4 regions of the Ammoniphilus soli genome follow, and region 3 is predicted to be linked to each of the others. Evidence: riboswitches for the same ligand, from Rfam matches in the RefSeq annotation. Region 3 holds a riboswitch; each other region holds the start of a gene.
What was found. Region 3 has a riboswitch for cyclic di-GMP ahead of ABLT31_RS27840 (glycosyl hydrolase family 8). Riboswitches for the same ligand answer to the same signal wherever they lie in the genome.
Positions count from the first base shown of each region.

Region 1: another riboswitch for cyclic di-GMP. It lies ahead of ABLT31_RS03800 (hypothetical protein); the one in region 3 lies ahead of ABLT31_RS27840 (glycosyl hydrolase family 8).
Region 2: another riboswitch for cyclic di-GMP. It lies ahead of ABLT31_RS26030 (anti-repressor SinI family protein); the one in region 3 lies ahead of ABLT31_RS27840 (glycosyl hydrolase family 8).
Region 4: another riboswitch for cyclic di-GMP. It lies ahead of ABLT31_RS10005 (hypothetical protein); the one in region 3 lies ahead of ABLT31_RS27840 (glycosyl hydrolase family 8).

Region 1 covers NZ_JBEGDL010000001.1:679,751-682,805, reverse strand. The annotation lists gene arsC (arsenate reductase (thioredoxin)) at 1-23, shown strand, start outside; gene ABLT31_RS03815 (ArsI/CadI family heavy metal resistance metalloenzyme) at 44-517, shown strand; gene ABLT31_RS03810 (AzlD domain-containing protein) at 595-915, opposite strand; gene ABLT31_RS03805 (AzlC family ABC transporter permease) at 906-1,622, opposite strand; cyclic di-GMP riboswitch class I at 1,879-1,963, shown strand; gene ABLT31_RS03800 (hypothetical protein) at 1,944-2,177, shown strand; gene ABLT31_RS03795 (YitT family protein) at 2,396-3,055, opposite strand, start outside.
Region 2 covers NZ_JBEGDL010000018.1:87,327-90,381, forward strand. The annotation lists gene ABLT31_RS26010 (NAD(P)/FAD-dependent oxidoreductase) at 1-235, shown strand, start outside; gene ABLT31_RS26015 (hypothetical protein) at 257-400, opposite strand; gene ABLT31_RS26020 (IS1/IS1595 family N-terminal zinc-binding domain-containing protein) at 640-1,314, opposite strand; gene ABLT31_RS26025 (anti-repressor SinI family protein) at 1,592-1,726, opposite strand; gene ABLT31_RS26030 (anti-repressor SinI family protein) at 1,785-1,907, opposite strand; cyclic di-GMP riboswitch class I at 2,302-2,389, opposite strand; gene ABLT31_RS26035 (hypothetical protein) at 2,560-2,760, opposite strand.
Region 3 covers NZ_JBEGDL010000023.1:22,534-25,588, reverse strand. The annotation lists gene ABLT31_RS27845 (GGDEF domain-containing protein) at 1-583, opposite strand, end outside; gene ABLT31_RS27840 (glycosyl hydrolase family 8) at 567-1,685, opposite strand; cyclic di-GMP riboswitch class II at 1,733-1,817, opposite strand; gene ABLT31_RS27835 (hypothetical protein) at 1,892-2,020, opposite strand; gene ABLT31_RS27830 (hypothetical protein) at 2,087-2,239, shown strand; gene ABLT31_RS27825 (trypsin-like peptidase domain-containing protein) at 2,997-3,055, shown strand, end outside.
Region 4 covers NZ_JBEGDL010000003.1:441,886-444,940, forward strand. The annotation lists gene ABLT31_RS09995 (DUF3973 domain-containing protein) at 174-362, shown strand; gene ABLT31_RS10005 (hypothetical protein) at 1,124-1,324, opposite strand; cyclic di-GMP riboswitch class I at 1,363-1,450, opposite strand; gene ABLT31_RS10010 (hypothetical protein) at 1,542-1,676, opposite strand; gene ABLT31_RS10015 (hypothetical protein) at 2,292-2,504, opposite strand; gene ABLT31_RS10020 (LysM peptidoglycan-binding domain-containing protein) at 2,620-3,015, opposite strand.

The sequences.
Region 1 (3,055 bases), on a different contig from region 3:
AATTTGCAAAAGAAGGAAAATAAATGAAAGCGAGGGAAAATCGATGATAAAAAGAATGCATGTCGCCATCAACTGCCAGGATCTAGAGGCATCCCTAAAGTTCTACCGGGCATTTTTCGGAACGGAACCCACCAAGGTAAAAGACAACTACGCGAAGTTTGAATTAGATGACCCGGCTCTGCACTTCTCGCTGAATGTAAGACCTTTTGAGAAAAAAGGTGCACTTAACCACTTGGGCTTCCAGGTGAACACAACCGAAGAAGTATTAGCTCTTGGCGAAAGATTACGCTCTGCAGGACTTCTTACGATTGACGAAATGGGTACGACTTGCTGTTATGCGGTCCAGGATAAAGTATGGGTGTACGATCCGGATGACAATGCATGGGAGATCTTTTATACCAAGGAAGACTCCGAATTTGAATCGGCTGGTGACCCAAGAGATCTATCTCTATGCTGTGCACCCGCACCTAATCAAGTTACCCCTGTAGCCATAGAACTAGGCAAGTTCAAGAAATAAATTTGGTTTCAAATAAAAAGCGCCTCTCCCCAATGGAAAGGCGCTTTCTTGCATCCTGCTCGATAGGACACTTTTTATCACGACAAAAATCGTAACACCATGGTGGAAGTAATCCCTGCAACGACTGTCGATAACAAGCTGCGTGTCATGATGGCCACTAAAAAGGTCGGCAGGGCTGCTAATGCTTCTAAATTAAGTAATGAGATTTCTCCGTCATGCATCAAAAGCTCTTGGCCGATTAAAGCCGCCATCACAGAAATGGGAACATAATTTAACCACCGCATAGCCCACTCCGGCAATTCAATTCGGCTTAGTACCATTAAAGGCAGTACCCTTGGAATGAACGTAACAAGAGCCGTACCTACAATAATCAAAAACATACCCCATCTTACTTCCATTTTTCCATCACCATCCCTACCGTGGAGGCCAGCACCGTCGCTGCAATGACACCCATACTGCCTGAGATCGCAAAACTGCTGCCCACAGCGATAATTACGGCACTTACCGCAACAATAAGATCTAATTTCAAATTGGATCTGCTTATCATAGCGAGAATAAGAAGACCGATAAACATAGCGGGCAAAGCAAAATCCAGTCCGAACTTCTCTGGATTTGCAATCCATTGCCCGAAATACGCCCCTGCAAGATTGGCTAAGAACCAGTTCAGATAGGCGGTTATATTGAGGCCATGCATCCATTTTTCACTGATGCCTCTTTCTTTTGCCCTCTTGTTAATCGCAACGCCAAACGTCTCATCTGTAAGAAGAGAACCCACAAGCATATTCCTGAACGGTGTAAGATGTCTAAAAAAAGGAGATAAGGCAGCACTAAGTAAAATATGGCGTAAATTCACAAACAAAATGGTAATAATTATAGCAGTAGGCGAGCTGCTTGCGGCTATCATCCCAGCGGCAATAAATTGAGCTGACCCGGCATAAAGAGCGATTTCCGCTATGCTAAGCCCTGCTGTCTTTTGAACAACACCAGCAGCAAACCCAATGCTAAGATAGCCCAGTAAAGTCGGAACGCAATCTTTCACCCCTTGCAAAAAACTGTCTTCCCTCTGAGCCATATGGGTTTCCAGTTGAACATTTTCCAGACTCACCCTACAACCTCCATTCAAGTTCAAACAAATAGAAAATACGGTTCACCTTTCTTGAACCGTTTCCTGCAGCTTCATAAAAATAGTCTGTTTCTCTACGAGACCTCATAAATGAGCATACAATCATGCTTTATTTATAAAATCATGTATAAAAATATTTGTCAAACACTCAAGCCTTCAAATTTAAACAATATATTCATTAACTTGACAAGGACTACCCCTTTTCTTTTGCTGATAATTATGATAAAAATAGATTATACCACGATAATAGCAAATTCATCGAAAGATGAAGACGCAAAGCCACGGGCCTACCGTTGAATAACCATGGCAGCCGGGTTACCGAAAGGAGAAATGAAAGTGAAGGTAGAAATCAAGCGTCTCGAATTGATGACAAACATTGAAGAGTTAAGGGTAGTAAAGGAAAAACTAAAGGATGACGTTATGGACCCCATGTTAAACTGGCGAGAAAGAATTGAGTTATATCAGTCTATACAAGGGATTAATGAACGAATCCAAATGTTAAACAGTAGACTCCAAGAAAACCTCGTAAGCGCTTAGCTGCAAGCTTTCTACGTCCTTTAAGATCATAAATCTCAAATAGAAAAAAGAGGGTGTCCCAAAAGCCTAGCTTTTGAGGGACTCCCTCTTTTTTCGCATAAAAAAACAAGAAAACCGTTCTCTTTGGTAATTTCGTAGTTATCACGCCAACGACTAACAATATAGCAAAATAAAAAGATTGAATTATCCGTTGTGAATGCCATTTGCACCTTCTCCCATTAATGTATGTCTTTCTTCTTGAATCGTCCTCCTTTAACATCATGGATATTCCCAATGGCTAAGAATGCCGTTTTGTCTACTTCTTCTACAATGGATTTGAGCTTGGCTTCCTCCAGTCGAGTGATTACGCAAAAAATAACCTTCTTGTCATCACCAGTATATCCGCCTTCACCCTGTAAATAAGTCACTCCACGACCTAAACGAGCTAGAATCGTGTCTCCTACCTCCTTATGCTTGTCACTGATAATCCATACGGATTTTGATTGGTCCAACCCTTCAAGGGTGATATCTATCATCTTAAACGCGATATAGTACGCAATCAGGGAATACATCGCCCGGTCCCATCCAAACACAAAACCGGCACTGCCCAAAATGAACAAGTTGAAGAACATCACGACTTCCCCAACAGAGAAAGGCGTTTTCTTATTAAACAAGATGGCAATAATTTCCGTGCCATCCAGCGATCCGCCATAACGGATAACCATCCCTACCCCGGCGCCTAAAATGATTCCTCCAAACACGGCAGCCAGAAGGGGGTCTTTCGTCAAGACGGGAACAGGATGCAATAAAAATGTTCCAATTGACATAACGCTTATTCCAAATAAGGTGGATATTGCGAACGTCTTTCCGATTTGCTTATATCCTAATAAAAGAAAAGG
Region 2 (3,055 bases), on a different contig from region 3:
GCACCTGGCTATGGAAGGTCCGATAGAAAAGCAGCTCATGAGATGGAATTATGCAGAGGCCGTCCATATAGCTAGGAAGCCTTTTCTCGATGGAGGCCTATCCCATCCGCTGCTGATTGCAGGCGATGCTTATTTAAGCAAGGAAGATCCAGCTGGTCGAACTCGCCTGGAGAGCGCTTTTCTTTCGGGGGTCTCAGCAGGGGAGGAGATGGGGAAAAAGCTTCTTTGCAAATGAAGCATGGGAATTTCCCCTACCTCATTTGATTACCTTAACACGTTGGATATAGGTCACTAGCAATAGGATAATGAGGCTCAGCAGAATAAAAGGAACAGCGCCAGTAATCACTTTGGAAATGGGTACCTTGGAGATTCCGGCAGTGACAAAAAAGATTGAGGCCAAATGGCGGGTTCAGGATCATGATTGGAGCTGTGCCTCTCCTTATCTCGATGGCTGACTTCATTGAGCCGTTCATATCTAGAGCCCTATAGATATGAATGGCGATGAAAATGGCATAGACAGCTTAGGGTTTGTGGTGAAACTATAGAAACATTGTCAGAAATAAAGAGGTCGCAATTATAGTTTTATATGTATTAGGGTTTCAGTTAAATCATGTTGTGGGTGTTTGTTAGAGCGGGGAACTATGATGCATTACGCAAATTTTGATAGGTTTGTTCTAGTGAGATGGAACTGCTTTGTACAAGAAATTCTGTCATGGTCTCTTGTAGGGGTTCCTTCCTATGACGATCAATAAAGTGAAACCAGGCTACATAACGAGTTAGATATTTTCCAGCAATCCAGTTGAAACGAAGAATCCAGGAACCGAAGCGGTAACTTTGTTCTTGGGAGACAAGCCAAGTAGGTGGGTAGAAGCCGACAGGTACATATTTCTGGTTTGAATAAGGGATCTTGTTAGAAGTTAGTTTAAGCATGGCATGAATTAATTTATGCCGCCAATAGAATAAAGTAACGTAAGAAATTCCAACACTGATTGAAGCCAGTCGAAGAGACTCCCCACGAACCATACTTTCAAGGAATTTCACCCATTTGTCAGGAAAGTGAGTACGGTGAAGGGGGGTATTAGTGTATTCATTAAATGTCCGTTCACAGGATTTGCATTTATACCGTTGTCGGCCGCGATACTGGCCATGACCGATGACCCAATGGCTTTGGCAATGAGGGCATGTGGAAGGGCGGTTTTGTTTTTTAGAGGATAAGAGGCTTTGCAGAATCTTATTTATGGTGGGTTGATCTTTGAAACGTTTGAGATCATCTTGAAGTGATTTCTTCTTACGTAATGGTGAAATCTTTAACAATAGAGCTCACTCCTCTTTTAGGAACGTTTGTTCCTATTTTACTACGAATTCTATTTAAAGTCCACCCACAATGCTGTTTAACTGAAAGGTTGCTACAAACGAATTGGCTTCAACTGTTAAGCTATATAAAGCTTTCATTATCCAGAGTCCTGCGGATTATCAAGGACACTAAAATAGGTAAGATCTGTATGCTTGCATAGACTAGCTTTGAAGTGATCTAAGCATGAAAAAGCCCTGCCTAAATTGGCAGGGCTCTTTGATTTTCTAGAGCAAGTGGCTAGTCTTTTATCTTGTTTTTCTCTATTATCTTCTGTTTCAAGAACTTACGAAACTCTTCCTTGCTTTTTCCTGAGTCCATCGCTTCTTTTACTAGCCTATACGTCTCATCGTCGATACGGTGGTTACCAAGCATGTAATAGGCTCCTTTGTTATTGTTTTTTACCATAAGTTAACAATAATAGAAATATGCCTTACTTAGCCAGTGAAGATTGTCCTAAAAAATTCCTGATTTCCTCAATTGAGATTCCTAATGCCCTTGCCTCAAGAATTAGATTTAGCCATTCCGGATCTAAGAAGTCTTGCTCCGTCCCCACAGTGTCCCACCCCTGCCCCGTTCTTATTGGTACCAGAATTCAATAAAAGCTATAAGTGCATTTTACCAATAAGTGAATATCGAAGTGTGTCATAACATGGAGTTTAACAAAATTTAAGGTAAATTATTCTGAAAATTTCTATGAAAGCAAACGAAAGGTGTATATTTTTGGGGAAGTTTAAGAGCTAGATCGAAAACATCTTATTTCGATGATAAACCACCTTATGGTGAATGATTAGTTTTTGTTCGTTATCAGTACAATCTTTTAACATCTGTTCATTTAAACAATACCAAAAGCAGTGCCAATTGTATTTCCATCTTTGAAATAAATTCACGATTTACCCCCTGATCATGATCACATAAAACGACGGAGGGAAGGGTCATCTACTTTCGTTTTCGATAGCTGGCTGGCATATCAGATAATCCGATGAAGCCCCTTTAGCTTTGCGTCAGCTCTTTTCAGAGGTTTTGCCATTATCGTACGATTTATGTGATTTGTCGAATATAGTCATATTTTAAAGTTTACAGAAATACGTCAGGAGAGAATATCGCGCTTTATACCCTTATTTCTATTTATGAGTGGGAAAATAGAACTATTTTGGAAGAAATAAAAGCTGAACTTTCCTTTTTAAAGGAATTCGGCTTTAGTCTAACTATATCATTTCGGCATTTACATCCAACCAAAGCTCAATTTCTTCTTTTAACAGGAATAGGAGCTTTCCGCCAATTAATTTTACTTGGTACAAATCGGGGGAGACGACTGTGCGCACATAACCAATTGCACCGTAAGATGGGTGGTTCTCATTGTTCACTTTTACAATGTTTCCCTTGGTCAATACCTCGTGCGAGTTCATCAGATTCCTCCTCCATTAGTCAGTAGCCAGATTGCTTACCTTCATTATAGAAAGGGAAGGTTTGGAGTTGTTGAAGTTTGGTACATTTTTTTACATAGAAAACACCTCTTCGGGAGATGTTTATCTTTTGTGTAAGAAAATCTACATCCCGCTGATTGCCTTCTTTATCTTAATGGAACCTCAGCCTACCAGCCGATAGTTGCACCGCCTGTGAAAACGAATGTAACCCGTCCTGCATAATGGCAGGGAAATTATCGATGCATAATGAAAAGACCTCCCTCCAGTCTATAAGACA
Region 3 (3,055 bases):
AAATGCCATTGGAAAGATCCCTAAGAAGCTTATTGGTCTGATTTTCTCCATACTCCTTTTGAATCTCGGTAAAATATTTGATCTCGACAAGCAATAGCACCAGAGGTCTTTGGTAGCGTGCGCTGCGCTGTACCTCCTCCTCAAGGTCGATCTGAAAGCGTCTATAGTTAGGAAACTCAGTTACTTCATCTAACATAACCCGTTCATGATAGTTTTTTTCCAATACTTGATATCGTTGAACCAGCTTCTGCAGATGCTCGCCAAACAAGCTGGAAAAGATGGCGATAAGCGGAAAGAATAAAAGCCAGATTAAATCATTCAGGGTTATTTCGGAGATCGTCTTATAAAAGTAAATTCGGGATAAAATCACGGTTCCATGTCCGAAAACGAACAGGATGGAAAAAAGCAGGGCTTCGTTTAATCCGCGGATGAAGCAAACCACGATCAGCAGAGCCGAAAGCATAAAATAAAGGTAGTTATAAGGATGAAATTGGATAGAAAAAATAATGTAAATGCATATCAAGATAACAGAAAGAAAAACCCCTAGCAGATAGAAGTAGGTTCTATCACTTTTGCTTGTCATCCCATATACCCTCGCTTTCCGCTAATAAGACTTGAAGTTGATCAAATGAAAAGGCATCTTTCTCCTGTAAGTCTACAAAGCCACCATAATAGGGGGAATGGGAGTCTTGGACCTGCAAAAGGTAGAGTCTTTCTGCGATTTCCTTTATAAGCTGCTTCTCTTCTGTTTTTTCTAAGATGCGAAGAGCCAATCCGTAAACGGCAGGGGATTCAAATGCTGCCATAGGTTGACCTTCAGGAGAGTAGATGCCCACCAACCGCTCCTGTTGTTCCCATTGCTTTTTAATGAAAGATACCGTTTTATCATCATCTATTCCAGCTTCCCATAGATGAAGCGAGGTATAAAGGCTATCGATTAAGTTGACTTCTTGTTGAGGAAGCCATTGGTTTTGTTGGTAATCAAAGGTTTTGCGATAAAGTCCACTAGCTAACCGAGCGTTCTCTATTAACTGTAACGAATGTTGGTAGACCTCTTCCCAAACCGGGTCGTCAGCAGACAATAGCTTCATCGTGTAAAGGTCGAGATAAGAAATGGTAGTCCTACTTGTTCTTTCATTATCTACCGTATGATAAAAATCCACGAGACAAAAATCTTCCCTTAGATTCCACTTTTTCACACCTTCGGCTAGGGCTAAGGCTTGATGAAGGTGGGAAGTCTCGCCCCATAGGCGGTATCCTAAGAGGAGTCCCCGAATGATCCGAAGATCGTCTATACTGGCATTGCTTTCCGCTTCGAGCTTTCGAGCGGGATCTATCATCCACCTTATAATACTCTCCTTCATTAAAAGATGCTTATTTAGAAATTGCACTTGCTGATCAAAAAGGTCCTTTTTCTGTTTGTTTACGGCATAGAGTAGCAGCAGCCCCGTAGATTCTGATAAGTAGGCATGATTTTTGGCTACATCCGCAACGATCGGATGATCATCCCGCAGATTGGTATACACACCTCCTGAAGCATCCAGCATATGGTTAACGAAAAAGTGATAGAGAGGACTGTCCGAGTCATCCGGGACAATTTTTAATGGGGGTTGGAACTCACAGCGATAAATAAGTAGGAAGAGGCAAAGTAGAAAACCTCCTAAAATATAGCGCTTGCGATTCATGGTGTTCTCCTTACCCGTAATATAGAAAAAACCGACTCCATCCCAAAGAAAGAATCGGTCGGTTGCACTACTCGCTCCCGATTTTCCAAGTGCCCACTGTACAGAAAATCGTTCATCGCATCCATTGATTTAGTTACTTCATAATATAGCATATGAAGAATCAATATAAAATAGCAGTATAAAAGAGCTGCTCTCGCAGCCCTTCGTTAGGGTATTAAATCAATAGCCAATTGAGCCAAAAGGGCTTGGCCATCTGCATTGGGATGAACATCACCGGGAATGAGATATAGATTTTGCTTTGAAAGCATGAGCGATGTAAATCGAATCTGATTCATAGCTTTTTATTGTCGTGTTGGCTCATTTGACTTATTTGGGCGGCTGTCTTGCCGGGGCCCGGCTGTTTGTGGATCAGAATTCTAGCTTGGGTATGGCTGTTCAGGTGGTGGAAAGGAAAAAGAGAAGGAGCTCTTGGAAGACATGAACAAGCGATCATTGGAAAGGGTGTGAATCAACGGATTGCTGTAGAATTTGATTTCAAGGAGGATATCAAATGAGAAAAAAGTGGGTAATTTCTGTCGCTTTGGCAGGTGGGATTGGACATTTAAGCCAGTGCCGGCTTTGCAAGTGGTGGTAATTTCCTTAATAGAAAAGGAGAAACCATTTGTTACAGTTCAAAGGTGAAAAGAATGAATTTTTATCTTTGCTACCTTTTCTTTTTCCTTTTGCTTCTGGTTAGAATATCAAAGCCTAGTTCACCGTTCGGTTTTCACAATGGGGGCACCTGACTGAATTTCCTCCCAGTTCAGCAACAAAAACATCTAAATCTATTTGAAGGGGGCAGGGAAATTGTTTTTCACAATGTTGACATATAATAAAAAGCCTAAGTATGCCATTACCACCTTCTTTCAATTCATAATAAAAACAACGAACGATTTTTTTATTTGGACTCCTCTGTTCTAGTAATTTGTTTGCGGGGCCGATTCTTCAGCTTCACAAACAAAGCACCGGATTCAGTTTCTCTATAGAATCGAATTCCTATGAGGGCAAGCGGTGTCCATATTTCCTTAAAGCGAAAATAAGGAAAGGAAAAGCTAACGGATTCGGTCATATTAAAATGCTGCGATAAACTAATAGAGAATGTTGGACATGTCATTATGTCAGACCATGATTTACAAAGACTTAAGCGATAGAAAGGCATCCCATGATAGGGGATGCTCTTATTGATAACTTTTTTGCATCATAAAAGGGTTTTAAAGGGAGTCGTCGAATTAACTATTTTTGTTAACGACTTTCACCTAGGAGGTTGCAGGATTGAAAAAACGAACGTTGTTCATGTTGATCATCTTTTCCTTGTTCGGCGGATTTGCCTT
Region 4 (3,055 bases), on a different contig from region 3:
TCGCGTAAAAGCTTGCATTTCATTTTTAAGACAGTAAAAAAAGAACACAAAGCCATTAGACTGTGTCCCAATTCCATTAACAAGTAGCAATTTGTCAGAATTTGATTGAATTTGACAAGAAGTAATTGTTTAAGAAAGAATTCTTATCATGTAAAATAGAGAATGTTGTGAATTTGAGGGCGAATGGAGATACTGGGGAAATGGAGATTGAAGGGAAAATGTACTTTTGCATCAAATGTGGCAAATTACATCTAGATAACAAAACAGAAGTTAAAATTTTCTCAACTGGCTACACATTATTAAATGAAGAAAAAGTACCTTTAGGCATATGTACCTTAAAATTGCTTAAAGAAGAAAATTAGAAAAGTCAAGGTTGAACGGTATCCTCCAATTGTTTGATACGCAAGTTTATAGATCGTACTCTTCGGTACAATTCAATTCTTTCTTGCCAAGTTATTTCAGAATTAATAACTTGGTTTTTTATTTCTTCTTTAATATCATTAAGTTCCTCAATATCGTTTATCGAATTGAGATAAAGTGTAAACTCATCCATATTCTTCACCTTATGTAAATTTTACCTTTAACATTGTTTATACTCCTATTTTGTTGTTTTGTCTAGATTTTTTATAAAAAAATTACGAACATTTTATTTATATATAATACACAGTATACTGTATGCGATTAAAAAAGATGTTAGCCAAAAGACCAACATCCATTAACATGCAACAGGGGAGTTGCAATTTATACTAGAGATAGGGTGTTTAGAATTTTTATAAACTTGTTTTCCATATATGTAACCATTCAAAATATGGAACTACTTCTCCTCTTGTCCACTCCACATCCTTAATTCAATAGACAAGCTATGTGCCTTATTCTTATCCTGCTTACTTCCCACTCACCTGGATCATACTTCGGTTATATCTAAAATATAGAAATTTCGAAAATATTCCGCTTGAACAAATCGCTAATGATCTTGAAAGAACCACCGCTACCATAAGAAGATTGTTAAAAGAACTTAAAGAGCATGTAGCCTCCGTCGAATCCTCCTACACAGCTAGGTGGATTTTTGGTGTTTGTTAGAAAACAAAAAGATCATCCCGAGTATGTCCTCGAAATGATCTTGTTATTCGCAAAGCAACTCATAGATATTTCTATACGCCTTACTTAAAGTTAACTCAATAATATCAATTTCTTTATGAGTCAGTCCATAATCCTTGATTAACTGATCTCGAAACTCCATACTAACCACATCATTAAAATTGTTGGAGTCCATTCGCATTAAATCAATAATATGCAGAATCTGTTGTTTGCTATATCGGTTCATTTTTACCCTCCATATAATAATTGAAGGGGACTTTTGGCTTTGGCAACTGGCTGGCAAATCGGATTAACCAATGTAGCCCCTTTAGCTTTGCGTCGCCATCTTTCGATGGTTTTGCCTTTAAAATTAATTTCAATTTTACCATAAAACTGGTATTGTAGTTAGTACATTTGGCACGGACAAAAAAATTTTTTTCGTCGAAATAAGATCAATCAAATTTTTATTGAACACTGTTGTACTGATCGATCAGTTCATGCAATGATTTTTCAACATCTTTCAACTGTTTAACCACTTCTTCGTCCGAAATATTCCCTTTACTTATGTTGTGTCCAATATCGATTAACTTACCATTCATGATAGCCAATTTTTCCATAGTCTCAAATTTTTTTCGCACAGTTATTCTCCTTCTTGTAAGAAATAAAATAATACATCATTCGTGCGTTTGTTCCTATTATACACATTATTATACAAAATCCTTCTTATTACCTACAACGGAAATAAAATACCTATAAATGATTTGATAATAGATTCTTTAGAATTGTCAAAAGTTAGTTTTGGTTAGGTTTTTAATATTGCACCTTATAGAAAAAAGCCTCTGAACTGTTACAGAGGCTCAAAAAATGTGTTATTTTATTTATTAAATATACTCAGAGAAGCCATTGGATAAGCGTTTAGATTTAAAATATGCATATCATGGTAATCACCATGTGCAGAATCCAAGTTGGGACGTTTTAGAGTCAAAGGTAACAGACATGATGTCAGAGTTTCTAAAAGGAACTTAGTTGACCTCTGCTCCCCTCTTCCTATCTTAGAATAAAAAAGAGGACATCAGTCCAATACCAATGCCCCCAACATGGACTAAATGAATTCTACAGTTAGCGTTTAACCTTGCGGCTATGGTTATTGACCACCTAAGTTGTGGTCAAAAAAATTACTTGGGCAAAAATGTGGGCATTTTGCAAACAGATTTTTATTCTTCAATTCTCCGCACGACATAAAACAACTTGCATGTAATAAACTCGACGGTTTGATCAATATCTTGATTCAGCATCCTATCTATAATGTGCTGAGGGACCATCCATTCACATTGGTACTGAGAAAACCGATAAATTGCATCCCCTACCACTTCCAATTTTATACCTTGTGCAGATAGGCCATCTTGCATCATCTCTTTAGCCTGCATCTCAGGTCCCCCTCATCCTAGATTTCTCTCCAAGTTTATTATACTACTAGAATGATAGGTTGTGCTCCCAAAACTGTAGCAATTCTATAATTTTTTTCAATTGTTCACCATTTGGCTAAGGAAGCAAAATAGTTTGTCCGGCATGGATCGTCGGACCGGAAAATCCATTGCTCTCCCTAATTAATTGTACAGCTTCTTCACGAGTGCGTTCCGGATAAAATTGCCCTGCAATAGCCCATAAAGTATCTCCCGGTTTTACCGTGTATAAAAGCCCCTCAGGCTTGGCAACGGGTATTGATTCAGCTGTACCGTCATGCTCTTGATTCACAAGCATAGCTTGTCCATTATCATCTCCATACAAGAAAAAGGTAAACCAAAACACACAAAGAATACTAAGCGAGAGCAGAAGAATCATTCCTTTGTTCGTATCCCATAACCTAGCTAGTTTAGATGATTCCTCCGAACGACCGTTTTCCTGCTTGTCCCATTCATGATAGAAATGAATATTCATAATAGAACCCCCTCTTGCTTTCCTATCACTACTATATGAA